Linked DNA regions of Robertmurraya sp. FSL R5-0851. The protein of the gene in region 1 interacts with the protein of each later gene in a pairwise test. Links are inferred from orthologs where the notes say so. Each region holds a gene or a part of one and is shown on either strand. Other genes may lie near its edges. The genes, in order: MKX65_RS23095 and tuf.

Region 1 (7,251 bases):
GCCGTTTTAGTAGAGGGTTTTAAGGTTGATGAGGCTTCTAGCTTTCAAACGTATGTGAATCCATCTCGACAAATTTCTCGGGAAATAACGGAATTGACATCTATTTCTAATGAGCAAGTGGCTGGTGCACCCTATGCATTGGAGGCCATTTCTGAGTTCTTTTCGTATGTGAGAAAGCAGGAAACGGTGAGTCTGGTCGGGCATTATGTAAGCTTTGATGCACTGGTGTTGAAAAATGAGTTGAAACGGGAAAAGCTCGGGTTAAAGGGGACTTTTACAATCGATACACTTGATCTGATCGGGTTTCTTGCTCCGTCCTATGATATGCGCGACCTGGAGAGATACGCGCGTGCGTTTGGAACAAGAATTTATGAGCGGCATAATGCGGTAGGTGATGCGAAGACTACGGCGTATTTATTTGTGGAGCTTATCCAGCAATTTCGTGATCGCGGCTATCGTACGTGGGGGGAGCTTGTGAAGGCAACAGAGAGTCAAGCACGTTCCTTACAGTTGTAAGAGCATGGGGGGTTCCCCATGCTCTTTATTTTATTCCGGTTGAATGGAGACTAACGCACCGTTTTTATAGGAAAGAATGTACTCTTTACCTGAGAGCTTTTGATAGGCCTCAGCCGTTCCGTAAGACACTTTTAAGGGAAGTGATCCAGCGGCTGTTTGGAACTCGACAGTAAACTTGTCAATCGCACCAACCACTTTGGCCCTTGTGGTAACGGGTGTATCGGTAATCAGTATTTTTTGCCCGATTAAGATCATTTCTGTATTCAGGCCGTTTTGACCCTTTAGTACTTCGATGGACGTACCAAAGCGCTTGGATAACCCATAGATGGTATCTCCAGGGGCAACGGTATAAAACTTTGCAAGCTGCTTTGCTTTTTGTGAGATTTCCTTTTCTTTCGATGGAATGAGTAGCGTTTGTCCGATTTTGATTGTATTGGACGATAGACTATTCATTTTTTTAAGTTCTGAAATCGTTGTTCCGTATTTTACAGAAATCCGATATAACGTATCACCGGAAACCACTTTATGTGATTGTACGGAAATCTCTTCGTAGTTATCTTCTTCCCCAAGGTGAGTAGGAACCTCAAGTTTTTGGCCGATATATATTTTGTCGGAAACGAGCTTATTTTCCTTCATCAGCTCTTTTACGCTTACATTGTATTGTTTTGCAATGCGTGTAAGGGTATCACCTTTTTGAACGGTGTATATGCCAGCCTCTGTTTCTGCTTTTGCAGACTTCATACCAGATCCAAATAAGGATGAAGCTGTAATCGCTGCCATCATAGTCACACCAGCCAGTTTACGACGGTTTGCCTTGGCCGCTGCTTTTCTTTTGTTTTGAATCCGTGCTTTTCTTGTATAGTCCATAATATCTCCCCAAAATGTAGTAATAAAACCAATATTTATGTATAAATTCACCTCATTCTACGTAATATGTCCCTGGGTAGACAATAGGGATAACCTCTCTAAAATTTCGACAGGCTTCTTAAAACCTTTCGCCTATTTTTCAACAAACTGTGAGGAATTTTGGCATAATACGACCTACACTTTTGGAAGGTATTTCTAGAATTTACGACAATAGGGTCAAAATGACCGGTAAATGATAAGTGCTTGTCCTTTATATCGAATGGTCCTTTTTGTTTGTGCCGATTTTGTAACATTTATTACGAAATAAATAAGAGCGGAAAGGTTTCTTTTGTCCGATTTTTCAAAAAATTTTCAATAAGCCTTGTCCCTATTGAGTTTTTCGTGCATAAATTATCAACCAAGCTAATAAACTGTTACAAACCTACAAAGAGAGTGTATGAGGTGAGGAGTCGTTTGCAAATGCGCGAGATTTAGTTCCATACATGTTTATTCCTTGTAAAGTTTAGAAAGTGTCACACTTTCTGCCGCACACAATGCTCAGAAGAAATTGTTTTTTGAAAATAATAATGGATGTTGTGCGGGTAACAGTACACCAAAAGCGGAAGCGAGTCTCATTTCACACTTCTCACATCCAATTTAGGGAGGGCGAGTGGTGTGCACGATTACATCAAAGAGAGAACTATCAAGATTGGAAAGTATATCGTGGAGACGAGAAAAACAGTTCGCGTAATCGCGAAGGAGTTTGGCGTGTCCAAAAGTACAGTCCATAAAGATCTAACTGAAAGACTACCCGAGATAAACCCAGAACTGGCAAACGAAGTGAAGGACATATTAGATTACCATAAATCCATCCGCCACCTGCGTGGGGGAGAAGCGACAAAAATGAAGTATAAGAAAGAAGAACTAGAAGGCGAGCCTGTAAAGTGATTTTTAAAACCTTCCATATCTATTATGGGAGGTTTTTGTTTGTGCAAATTACCTTTTGCGGAAGGACCTAAAAAAACGGGTATTAGCCTTGTTTTACAAAGAAAAGGGTAGTGAATTTTCGTATTCAAAAGTTTTTTTGACATTTTGTCTGTCTTTTTGACCAAATTATTATTGTAATTTACCTATTTGTGATAAAATACTCTATTAGAGACATTAGGTTCGTAATAGGTAAGTCTCTTTTCCTACACACCGAGTTTTTAATGAGAATTTAACCCATGATATATATGAGAAGAGCACGAATACGATTGTTACCTTTCAAGGAGGAAATGAAAAGGATGTTTGCGAGAGATATTGGAATCGATTTAGGAACAGCTAACGTACTGATCCATGTGAAGGGCCGCGGCATTGTGTTAAATGAACCATCAGTTGTGGCTATAGATAAGAATACGAATCGTGTGCTTGCGGTTGGTGAAGAAGCGAGAAAGATGGTTGGACGTACACCAGGGAATATCGTTGCGATTCGCCCGCTGAAGGATGGAGTAATCGCTGACTTCGACGTAACCGAAGCGATGCTAAAGCACTTTATTAATAAGTTAAATGTGAAAGGCTTCTTATCTAAGCCACGCATTTTGATTTGCTGCCCAACGAACATTACAAGCGTTGAGCAAAAGGCAATTAAAGAAGCGGCTGAGAAGAGCGGCGGGAAAAAGGTTTACTTAGAAGAGGAGCCAAAGGTGGCAGCTATTGGCGCAGGAATGGACATTTTCATGCCAAGCGGAAATATGGTTGTTGATATCGGTGGCGGAACAACGGATGTGGCTGTTCTTTCTATGGGTGATATCGTTACTTCTTCTTCGATTAAGATGGCTGGAGATAAGTTCGATAACGAAATTCTCCATTATATTAAGCGTCAATATAAATTATTAATCGGTGAGCGTACGGCAGAGAATATCAAAATCAATATCGGGACAGTTTTCCCAGGTTCTCGTTCAGAGGAAATGGAAATTCGCGGTCGTGACATGGTATCAGGACTTCCACGCACGATCACAGTTCGTTCAGAAGAAATCGAAGGAGCTCTTCGCGAATCAGTGGCTGTCATTGTACAAGCGGCAAAATCTGTTCTTGAGAGAACACCACCAGAATTATCTGCGGACATCATTGACCGTGGTGTGATTTTAACAGGTGGAGGAGCACTACTACACGGTATCGACATGCTTCTTGCCGAAGAGCTGAAGGTCCCTGTATTAGTAGCAGAAAACCCAATGGACTGCGTAGCGATCGGAACAGGCATCATGCTTGATAACATCGACCGTCTCCCACGCAGAAGACTAGGCTAAAACCAACCAAAAGGCACTTCCGTCCGGAAGTGCCTTTCGTTTGCGGATATAGGGTGTCTGTCACCCTTCGTGGACAAAACACATTATTTTTCCACCTCAGGCGGACAGTTTAATGAGTGTCCACTCCAGGCGGACAAAAAGGACCAATCTGTCTTTCTGCGGTGACAGACACCGTCCGTGGACAATATGGGGTGATTTGTCTTTTTGTGGTGTCTGTCACCGAGGGGTTACCGGGAAATATTACCCGTACCAAATTTCCTGAAAAAACATAATGTGCTTTTCGACATTTTTTTTTATAATAGATACTAAGTGTGGTTTTAGATATTCTTAGATATTTCTTGATATTTATATAGATAGTTGAAAATGAAGAGGTGACAGGATGTTTAGAGGGTTTTATACGGCTGCTTCGGGTATGATTTCCCAACAGAGAAGAACGGAGATGTTCTCTAATAATATGGCCAATGCGAATACGCCAGGATTTAAGGCTGATCAGGCGTCGATGCGTGCGTTTCCTGAGATGTTGTTAAAACGGTATGATTCACAATCGATTCCGACTGAAAAAGGGTTAAACCTTACGACTGGAACAACGATTGGTGCGATTAATACAGGCGTGTATATGCAAGAAGCGATTCCGAAGTTCATTCAAGGTGATTTACAAGCGACAGAGCAACGTACGGATATTGCGCTTGTTGATTTGTATATGCCTCCAAATGGAGACAACGGACTAGCTGGATCAGTTTTTTATAGCGTACAAGGCGCAGATGGTACGACGAAATACACTCGTAATGGTGACTTTACATTAGATGGACAAGGGTTTTTAACCACGTCTAGCGGGAATTTCGTCCTAAATGATCAAGGACAGCGTATCCAGCTTTCTAGTGATCAATTCACAGTAACTGAAGATGGTCGTATCACTGGGGCAAACGGTGAAACTGCCCGACTAGGTGTAGGCTTTGCAGCAAATCCACAGCGTATGATTAAAGAGGGCGATGGGTTATACCGCACTGAGGATGGCAATCCACTTGCCAACGCTTTTAACACAGAAGGCATTCAGTTTAAGCTGCAGCAAGGGTATTTAGAGCGCTCAAACGTGGACGTGAGCCGTACAATGACTGATATGTTAACGGCGTATCGTGCCTTTGAAGCCAACCAAAAGGTGCTTCAAGCGTATGATAAGAGCATGGACAAGGCAGCAAATGAAATCGGAAGAATTGGATAAGGAAGGAGGCAATCATTCATGAATCGTACGATGATTACAGCGACGAACACATTATCTCAGCTTCAAAAGCAAATGGATATTATCTCTAATAATATTTCAAACGTTGATACGAATGGTTATAAAAGAAGAGAAGCTACGTTCACTGATCTATTGGTTCAAGAGTTTAACAACCAAGAGCGTGCGAATAAAGAAGTGAACCGACTCACTCCCAACGGTATCCGCCAAGGAACAGGGGCAAAGCTTGGACAAGCTCAACTAGTCATGACCCAAGGAGCACTTAAGCAAACGGATCGCTCACTGGATACGGCTTTTACAAAAGAAGGCCAACTTTTCAAAGTGCTCGTTCAAACTAATGGAGTTAACGAAGTTCAGTATACGAGAAATGGTGCGCTTTATTTATCGCCTCTTTCCGATACAGAAGTGATGCTTGTCAATGGCGATGGGTTGCCAGTACTTGACGAAAATAATAATCCGATTACAATAAATGGTGAAGCCAAGGATTATAGCATCGATGCAAATGGCCAGTTAACGGTAACGAAAACGGCAGGTGCGACAGAAGTGTTTAACCTTGGAGTGGTTCGTGTGAATAAGCCACAATTCTTAGAGCAACGCGGTGGGAACTTACTTGGTCTTCCGGCAAATGTAGCTCAAGATGAGGTCTTAACCGAGTTAACGGGAGGACTAAGAGGAGAAATTAGTCTTCAACAGGGAGCTCTTGAACAATCGAATGTGGATCTTTCAAAAGAAATGACGGAACTAATCAATGTTCAGCGTGCATATCAATTTCAATCTCGCTCCGTGACACTTGCGGACCAGATGATGGGACTTGTGAACGGAATTCGTTAAAAGGGGAATCAACCATGGCTGTAAACAATAGTAACCAGGAAGCTGTTTCCTTACGCGAGCAGCGAAAAAAGGAACGGAGAGAAGAAAAGGAGAAAGCGCTAAAGGAAGGCCGAAAGCGAATTCGCATTCGTCTGATTCCGATCTGGCTTCGGGTTATCATCGTTGCCATTCTACTTGTTGTTTGTACCGTATCAGGTGCCATGATCGGATACAGCGTCATGGGTAATGGCAAAGCCAAGGATGTGTTTGACAAATCAACGTGGACGCATATCGTTGAATTGGTGAATAGTGATAAATAAGCAGAAAGCAGTCAAGGAGTTTGACTGCTTTTTTGTTTGCTTTTCCTAGTGGCTTTCCGCTACAATAGTATCTATAAAACCTAGTATTAGTAGGAGGTACTAATTCTCATGTTGAATATAGAACAAATTAAAGAAATCATCCCACATCGTTACCCATTCTTGCTAGTAGATCGCATTTTAGAGCTTGAAGAAGGAAAGCGTGCAATCGGTATTAAAAATGTGACAGCGAACGAAGAGTTTTTCAATGGACATTTCCCTGAATTTCCTGTGATGCCAGGTGTTCTAATTGTAGAAGCCCTTGCGCAGGTGGGAGCGGTTGCGATGCTCGTTAAAGAAGAAAATAAAGGTCGTCTGGCATTTTTTGCAGGAATTGATAACTGTCGCTTTAAGCGCCAAGTGGTACCTGGTGATCAGCTTCGATTAGAGGTAGAAATGACAAGAGTACGTGGCACGTTCGGAAAAGGCAAGGCAGTTGCTACGGTTGAAGGCGAACTTGTTTGTGAAGTGGAAATTATGTTTGGTCTTGGAGACAAAAAGGAATAGATTAAAATAGGCCAAATCATAGGATTTGGTCTATTTTTTTGGAGGATATATGAAAAAGATCGTGATTGTTCTACTCGTACTCATAGCGGTGAGTTATTCGTTATTTCAAGTATCGAAATCTCGAAGCTTTCAATTTTTTGGAGGCATTGTAGAAAAAGTAGATACGGAAGAAAAAGTTGTCGCATTAACATTTGATGATGGGCCTGGGATTCATACAGATGAGATCCTGTCGATTTTAAAAAAAGAGGGGATTAAAGCAACCTTCTATCTAACAGGAAGAGAAATCGAAGAAAATATGGAAGAGGCAAAAAAGATTGTGCAGGCCGGTCACGAAATAGGCAACCATACCTATTCTCACGAGCGGATGGTATTAAAATCACCAAGCTTTATTAAAAATGAAATCGAATCGACAGATGAGTGGATTCGGGCAGCTGGGTACGAAGGAGAGATTACGTTTCGACCTCCTTTTGGAAAAAAACTATTATTTCTCCCATATTACTTGAATAAGCATGATCGACCAACCATTATGTGGAATAGGGAGCCAGAGACGGATCCAGAGATTGCCGCCGATTCTGAGAAAATAACGGGTGATATTGTGACGCGTATTGAGCCTGGTTCGATTATTTTACTGCATGTTATGTACGAAAGTCGAAAAGAGAGCTTGAATTCGGTGGGGCCAACTATTGAGGCTTTGAAA
Region 2 (6,892 bases), 4.4 Mb from region 1 along the record:
TGGACAGGATTTCTCGTTTGGAAACCTACCACAGTCTTCCACCCGTTTTCAGCAAAGATACTTCTTGTTTCTGTTGGATCTAGATAGTACTCGTTAAATCTTTCTCTTTCCAATCGCTTTACGACCTTAATTGGTCCACCAACGTAAACATTCTTTCTTTCAAATAATTTACGTACACCTGGATGAGCTAATTCATCTGTTTGGTATACCGCTTTCGCCTCAACTTCCTTATCCGGAGTATAGATGTCATTAATCGTGATGACTCCGTATACTTCCCCTTCAAAAACAAGTTTCGCTTCTGCACCAATGGACAAAGTGCTCGCTTTGTCTTCATCTACCGGAAGAGTAATCGGTATACTCCATACATGACCATCAGCTAAGCGTAAGTTATTCACTACTGATTCATAATCCTTTTTATTGAAAAAACCAGTAATCGGGCTATATGCACCATTTCCAATTAGTTCTAGATCGCTTAAAGCTGTCTTATCTAAATCAATGGAAAGTTCGATATGTTCAACTTTGTATTCCGGCTCCCAAAGATTAATAAGTTTTCCTCCGTGTGGTGTACTAAGTGTCATAATTAAATACCTCCGCTATTTTCAAAGTATGTTCGGTTCTCTTTCTTTATCGTATTTGCCAAGGACAGTGTCCCTAGAGTGGCAATACTTACACTAAACAACACAACAACTGTATATATATCAGTATCAACAAAGATTTTCACAAGTCCATAAGATAGGACAAGTGAAAGAATAGGAGATACAACCCATACCTTGAGTATCTTATTTATAATACTTTGTTGAAAAATTACCTTTCCTCTTTGAGCAAAACCTATTCCAATAATTGCAGTACTAGTAACTTGAGTTAACGGTACTGGTAATCCAAATACAGAAGCTAATATTACCAAGATCGCACCTGTACTTGAAATAGCCCCACCTTCAAGCAAGGAAAAGCTTGTGATTTTTTTGCCGTTTGTTTGAAGTACTCTTCCTCCAAGGAATATAGCTCCTAGAGCAATGAATAATCCACCAACCCAAACTCCGGTTGTAATAGAAACTACTCCAGCTCCTACTAGAGGACCAGCAGCATTCGCAACATTGTTCATTCCTGCTGAAAAAGCTTCAAGAAACCCAACCACAATAACAAAGATGGTAATTGGCTTATTATACTTTCCATTCTTAACTGCAGGAAACTTCTTTTCAAGCAACTTTATTCCTCTACCCCACAAGAGCGCCATAGAAAACGCTGCTATTGGAACGATAAACCAGAAAGCAACAATAACTAAAATGTTCTTAACAAATAGTGCCTTAAATGCAACACCCACACCTACAACAGATCCAACTGTTATCTCGCTAGTGGACAACGGTATGCCCATTAAGTTAGCAATAAATAATGAAAGTGCAGCGGAGGATAGAATAATGAGAACTACTTTTTCATCAAGTATTGATGATGGCACAATATTTGAACCGATAGTTTTGACAACTTCACTTCCACCGAGTACAGCACCTAAAAATATCGCTACTCCACAGACAAGCAGAGCGACTTTCTTTTTCGGAAGCGCCCCAGAGCCGTATGCGATAGAAATGGAGGCGGCAGCCCCACTTGCACCAATATTCATTGCCAAAAAGAGAGCAACAATAATAGCCGTATAAGTGATAATCATGGGCAAAGCCCTCCTATTGGTGTAATCCGCATTCTGTCTTACCTGTTCCTGTCCATCGACCTGATCTCATATCCTCTGCGTTAAATGCAGGGGAGGTACATGGTGCACATCCAATACTAGGGTACCCATTGTCATGAAGAACATTGTAAGGAAGATCATTTTTGTGTGTGTATCTCCAAACATCCTTCCATGTCCAATGAATGAGAGGACATACTTTTATCGATTCAAATTTGTTATCTTTATTGAAATACTGCGTGTTCTTTCTCGTTTCTGACTGCTCTCTTCTTAATCCACTTATCCATGCAGTGGCACCCGATAAGGCTTCTCTTAACGGAATGATTTTTCTTATTTCACAGCACTTGTTTGGAGCTGTCTTCCAGAGCTCATCACCATGTTGTTCTGCCTGCTCTTCTAATGTTAAAGAAGGTTTTTTAAGTTCAATTTGTAGTTGCGGATAACGTTCTTTTACTTTATCTATTAACTCGTACGTCTCTTTAAAATGAAGACCTGTGTCTAAGAATACTACTTTTGCATCTGGCTTAACTTTCGAAATTAGATCAATCATGACCATGCCTTCTATTCCAAAACTACATGCGTACACAATTTCATTTTCATCGTATTGCTCATAACTCCAACGCAACGCATCCAGTGCACCTTTTGTTTCATTCTCCTCGTCGAAGCTAGGGAATGAATAATGATCATATGATGAAAAGGTCAATTTTGACTCGACCATGCAATACCACTCCTAACATTATTGTATCTCTAATTTAGTTTTTAATTCCAACTTAACAGATAGGTTTAATTAAATTTATCAACTAAGAGCAAAATTGTCAATGACTTTAGATAAAAATTAGCATATAAAAAAAGCAGATGGATCATCCATCTGCTTTTTTGATTCATTAATTATTCAATGATTGTAGCAACTACGCCAGCGCCTACAGTACGTCCACCCTCACGGATAGAGAACTTAGTACCTTCTTCGATCGCAACTGGAGCGATTAGTTCAACAGTCATTTCGATGTTGTCGCCAGGCATAACCATTTCAACACCTTCTGGAAGGTTACAGATACCTGTAATATCAGAAGTACGGAAATAGAATTGTGGGCGGTAGTTAGTGAAGAATGGAGTATGACGTCCACCTTCTTCTTTAGAAAGAACATAAACTTCCGCTTTGAACTTTGTGTGTGGAGTGATTGATTTTGGCTTAGCCAAAACTTGTCCACGCTCGATTTCTTCACGAGAAACCCCACGAAGAAGTGCTCCAATGTTGTCTCCAGCTTCTGCATAGTCAAGAAGCTTACGGAACATTTCTACACCTGTTACAGTAGTAGACTTAGGCTCTTCAGTGAAACCAACGATTTCAATAACGTCCCCAACTTTAACTACTCCACGCTCAACACGTCCAGTAGCAACAGTTCCACGACCAGTGATTGAGAATACATCCTCAACTGGCATCATGAATGGCTTTTCAGTGTCACGTGCTGGTGTTGGAACATACTCATCAACCGCAGCCATAAGCTCGTTGATTTTCTCTTCCCATTCAGCTTCACCTTCTAATGCTTTAAGAGCAGAACCTTTGATTACAGGAATGTCATCTCCAGGGAAGTCATACTCAGAAAGTAGGTCGCGGATTTCCATTTCTACTAATTCAAGAAGCTCTTCGTCGTCTACCATATCACACTTGTTCATGAATACTACAAGGTGAGGTACACCAACCTGACGAGAAAGTAGGATGTGCTCACGAGTTTGTGGCATTGGGCCATCAGTTGCAGATACAACTAGGATTCCGCCATCCATTTGTGCAGCACCAGTGATCATGTTCTTAACGTAGTCAGCGTGACCTGGGCAGTCAACATGTGCGTAGTGACGGTTAGCAGTTTCGTACTCAACGTGCGCAGTAGAGATTGTGATTCCACGCTCTCTTTCTTCTGGAGCACCGTCGATTTGATCATATGCACGAGCTTCTGCTCCACCTACTTTAGCAAGTACAGAAGTGATTGCAGCTGTTAAAGTTGTTTTACCATGGTCAACGTGACCAATTGTACCGATGTTAACGTGTGGCTTTGAACGGTCAAATTTAGCTTTTCCCATTAGAAAAATCCTCCTTTAATATATAAAAAATAGTCTAAGTATATTTATGGACAGAGAGGCAGCTGTTACCAGCACCTACCAATGTCCACACTTACATAAGTAGTTATACTTTAAAAAAGGGCGAAAATCAATTATTCGCCTTTATTTTTTTTGATGATTTCTTCAGAGATTGATTTTGGAACCTCTTCATAGTGATCGAAGTGCATAGAGAATACTCCACGACCTTGCGTACTAGAACGAAGGCTAGTTGCATATCCAAACATTTCAGAAAGTGGAACCATTGCACGAACAACTTGAGCGTTTCCGCGTGCTTCCATACCTTCTACACGACCACGACGTGAAGTTACGTTACCCATAATATCACCAAGATACTCTTCAGGAATAATAACTTCGACTCTCATGATAGGCTCAAGAATAACTGGGTTACACTTAGAAGCTGCTGCTTTAAGTGCCATAGACGCAGCGATCTTAAACGCCATTTCAGATGAGTCAACATCATGGTAAGATCCATCAAATAATCTAGCTTTGATATCAACAACAGGGAATCCAGCAATCATACCTCTGTCAAGTGAGTCTTCAAGACCTGCTTGTACAGCTGGGATGTATTCACGAGGAACAACACCACCAACGATTCCGTTTACGAATTCAAATCCTTTTCCTTCTTCGTTTGGAGAGAATTCAATCCAAACGTGTCCGAATTGTCCACGACCACCAGATTGGCGAGCGAACTTTCCTTCTACACTAGCAGAAGAACGGATTGTTTCGCGGTAAGCAACCTGAGGAGCACCAACGTTTGCTTCAACTTTGAATTCACGACGCATACGGTCTACTAGAATATCTAAGTGAAGCTCACCCATACCTGCAATGATAACTTGTCCAGTTTCCTGGTCAGTATGCGCACGGAATGTAGGATCCTCTTCTTGAAGCTTTTGTAGAGCAGTAGTCATTTTATCTTGGTCAGCTTTAGACTTAGGCTCGATAGATAATTGAATAACTGGCTCTGGGAATTCCATAGACTCTAGGATAACTAGGTTCTTTTCATCACATAGTGTATCTCCAGTTGTAGTATCTTTTAGACCTACAGCAGCAGCGATGTCACCAGCGTATACCATTGAAATCTCTTCACGGCTGTTAGCATGCATTTGTAGAATACGACCTACACGCTCACGCTTACCTTTAGTAGAGTTTTGAACGTAAGAACCTGAGCTTAATGTACCAGAGTACACACGGAAGAAAGTTAGTTTTCCAACATAAGGGTCAGTCATAACTTTGAACGCTAGAGCTGAGAAAGGCTCTTCATCGCTTGAGTGACGCTCAACTACTTCATCGCTATCAGGTAAAGTACCTTTGATTGCAGGTACATCTAATGGTGATGGCAGGTAGTCAATTACAGCGTCAAGCATCAATTGAACACCTTTGTTTTTGAATGCTGAACCACAGATAACTGGGTAGAACTCAACGTTAACAGTACCTTTACGAATCGCTGATTTCAGCTCATCGTTAGTGATTTCTTCGCCACCAAGGTATTTTTCCATTAATACTTCGTCAAACTCAGATACCGCTTCAATTAATTTTTCACGGTATTCTTCTGCTTCAGCACGGTACTCTTCAGGGATTTCACGAACTTCAATATCTGTTCCAAGGTCGTTACCATAGAATGTTGCATTCATTTCAACAAGGTCAATTATTGCTGAGAATTGATCTTCAGCTCCGATTGGAAGTTGAATTGCAGCAGCATTCGCTTGTAAGCGATCATGAAGTGTTTTGATTGAATACTTGAAATCAGCACCAATTTTGTCCATCTTGTTTACAAATACAACACGTGGTACACCGTAAGTTGTTGCTTGGCGCCAAACTGTTTCAGTTTGAGGCTCAACACCAGACTGTGCATCAAGTACAGCAACTGCGCCATCAAGTACACGAAGAGAACGTTCAACTTCAACTGTGAAGTCTACGTGTCCTGGTGTATCGATGATGTTAACTCGGTGGCCTTTCCATTGAGCAGTTGTAGCAGCGGAAGTGATTGTAATTCCGCGCTCCTGTTCCTGCTCCATCCAGTCCATTTGAGATGCACCTTCATGTGTTTCACCAATCTTATGAATACGACCAGTGTAATAAAGTACACGCTCAGTTGTTGTTGTTTTACCAGCATCGATGTGTGCCATGATACCGATATTTCTTGTATTTGCTAAGGAGAACTCTCTTGCCATTGGTATTTCTCCTTTCTCGTATGAGTGTTTTAGTTTATTTTTATATTAGGGTAAAAGTAAATTCTACCAACGATAGTGAGCAAATGCTTTGTTTGCTTCAGCCATTTTGTGAGTGTCTTCACGCTTCTTAACTGATGCACCAGTGTTATTAGCTGCATCTAAGATTTCGTTAGCTAAACGCTCTTCCATCGTCTTTTCTCCACGAAGGCGAGAGTAGTTTACTAACCAACGAAGACCTAGAGTTGTACGACGATCTGGACGCACCTCTACTGGTACTTGATAGTTAGAACCACCTACACGGCGTGCTTTAACTTCAAGAACTGGCATGATATTTTTAAGTGCTGCATCGAATACTTCGATTGGTTCTTTACCACTGCGCTCACGAATAAGTTCGAATGCAGAGTAAAGGATTGCTTGTGACTTTCCTCTTTTACCGTCGATCATCATTTTGTTGATCAAACGAGTGATTAGCTTTGAGTTATATAACGGATCTGGTAATACGTCTCTCTTTGCTACAGGACCTTTACGAGGCATGTTTGTTCCTCCTTTCACAGAAGTGTGATTTTAGTTTTTTGTAGTAATCATTATTTCTTAGCTGCTTTTGGTCTCTTAGTTCCGTATTTAGAACGACCTTGCATACGGTTGTTTACACCAGCTGTATCTAGTGCACCACGAACGATATGATAACGTACCCCTGGTAAGTCCTTTACACGACCACCGCGAATAAGTACTACGCTGTGCTCTTGTAGGTTGTGACCAATTCCAGGAATGTATGCTGTTACTTCAATTCCGTTAGTTAAGCGTACACGAGCATATTTACGTAATGCTGAGTTCGGCTTCTTCGGTGTCATAGTACCAACACGCGTACATACCCCACGCTTTTGAGGTGAAGATACGTTCGTTTGTGATTTCTTGAAGCTGTTGTAACCTT

The links.
Region 2: the proteins of MKX65_RS23095 (region 1) and tuf interact in binary tests that used the Bacillus subtilis proteins (3 or more experiments, as listed by UniProt). The link is inferred for Robertmurraya sp. FSL R5-0851 from one-to-one orthologs.

What each region holds. Positions count from the first base shown.
Region 1 is NZ_JBBOOE010000001.1:4,529,144-4,536,394, reverse strand. The notes cover bases 1,789-4,646. They hold MKX65_RS23095 (rod shape-determining protein), read left to right. Parts: upstream 1,789-2,645; coding sequence 2,646-3,647; downstream 3,648-4,646. Other genes in these bases: MKX65_RS23090 (flagellar hook-basal body protein), read left to right, coding at 4,027-4,646; spoIIID (sporulation transcriptional regulator SpoIIID), read left to right, coding at 2,038-2,310. Also shown: MKX65_RS23110 (3'-5' exonuclease), read left to right, coding at 1-516; MKX65_RS23105 (LysM peptidoglycan-binding domain-containing protein), read right to left, coding at 547-1,383; more of MKX65_RS23090, read left to right, coding at 4,647-4,866; MKX65_RS23085 (flagellar hook-basal body protein), read left to right, coding at 4,885-5,712; MKX65_RS23080 (DNA-directed RNA polymerase subunit beta), read left to right, coding at 5,727-6,011; 3-hydroxyacyl-ACP dehydratase FabZ, read left to right, coding at 6,120-6,554; MKX65_RS23070 (polysaccharide deacetylase family protein), read left to right, coding at 6,604-7,251. UniProt on the Bacillus subtilis protein: Forms membrane-associated dynamic filaments that are essential for cell shape determination. Acts by regulating cell wall synthesis and cell elongation, and thus cell shape.
Region 2 is NZ_JBBOOE010000001.1:129,467-136,358, reverse strand. The notes cover bases 1,658-4,536. They hold tuf (elongation factor Tu), read right to left. Parts: upstream 3,752-4,536; coding sequence 2,564-3,751; downstream 1,658-2,563. Other genes in these bases: fusA (elongation factor G), read right to left, coding at 3,883-4,536; MKX65_RS00690 (phosphoadenylyl-sulfate reductase), read right to left, coding at 1,674-2,393; MKX65_RS00695 (inorganic phosphate transporter), read right to left, coding at 1,658-1,660. Also shown: sat (sulfate adenylyltransferase), read right to left, coding at 1-578; more of MKX65_RS00695, read right to left, coding at 581-1,657; more of fusA, read right to left, coding at 4,537-5,961; rpsG (30S ribosomal protein S7), read right to left, coding at 6,025-6,495; rpsL (30S ribosomal protein S12), read right to left, coding at 6,546-6,892. UniProt on the Bacillus subtilis protein: GTP hydrolase that promotes the GTP-dependent binding of aminoacyl-tRNA to the A-site of ribosomes during protein biosynthesis.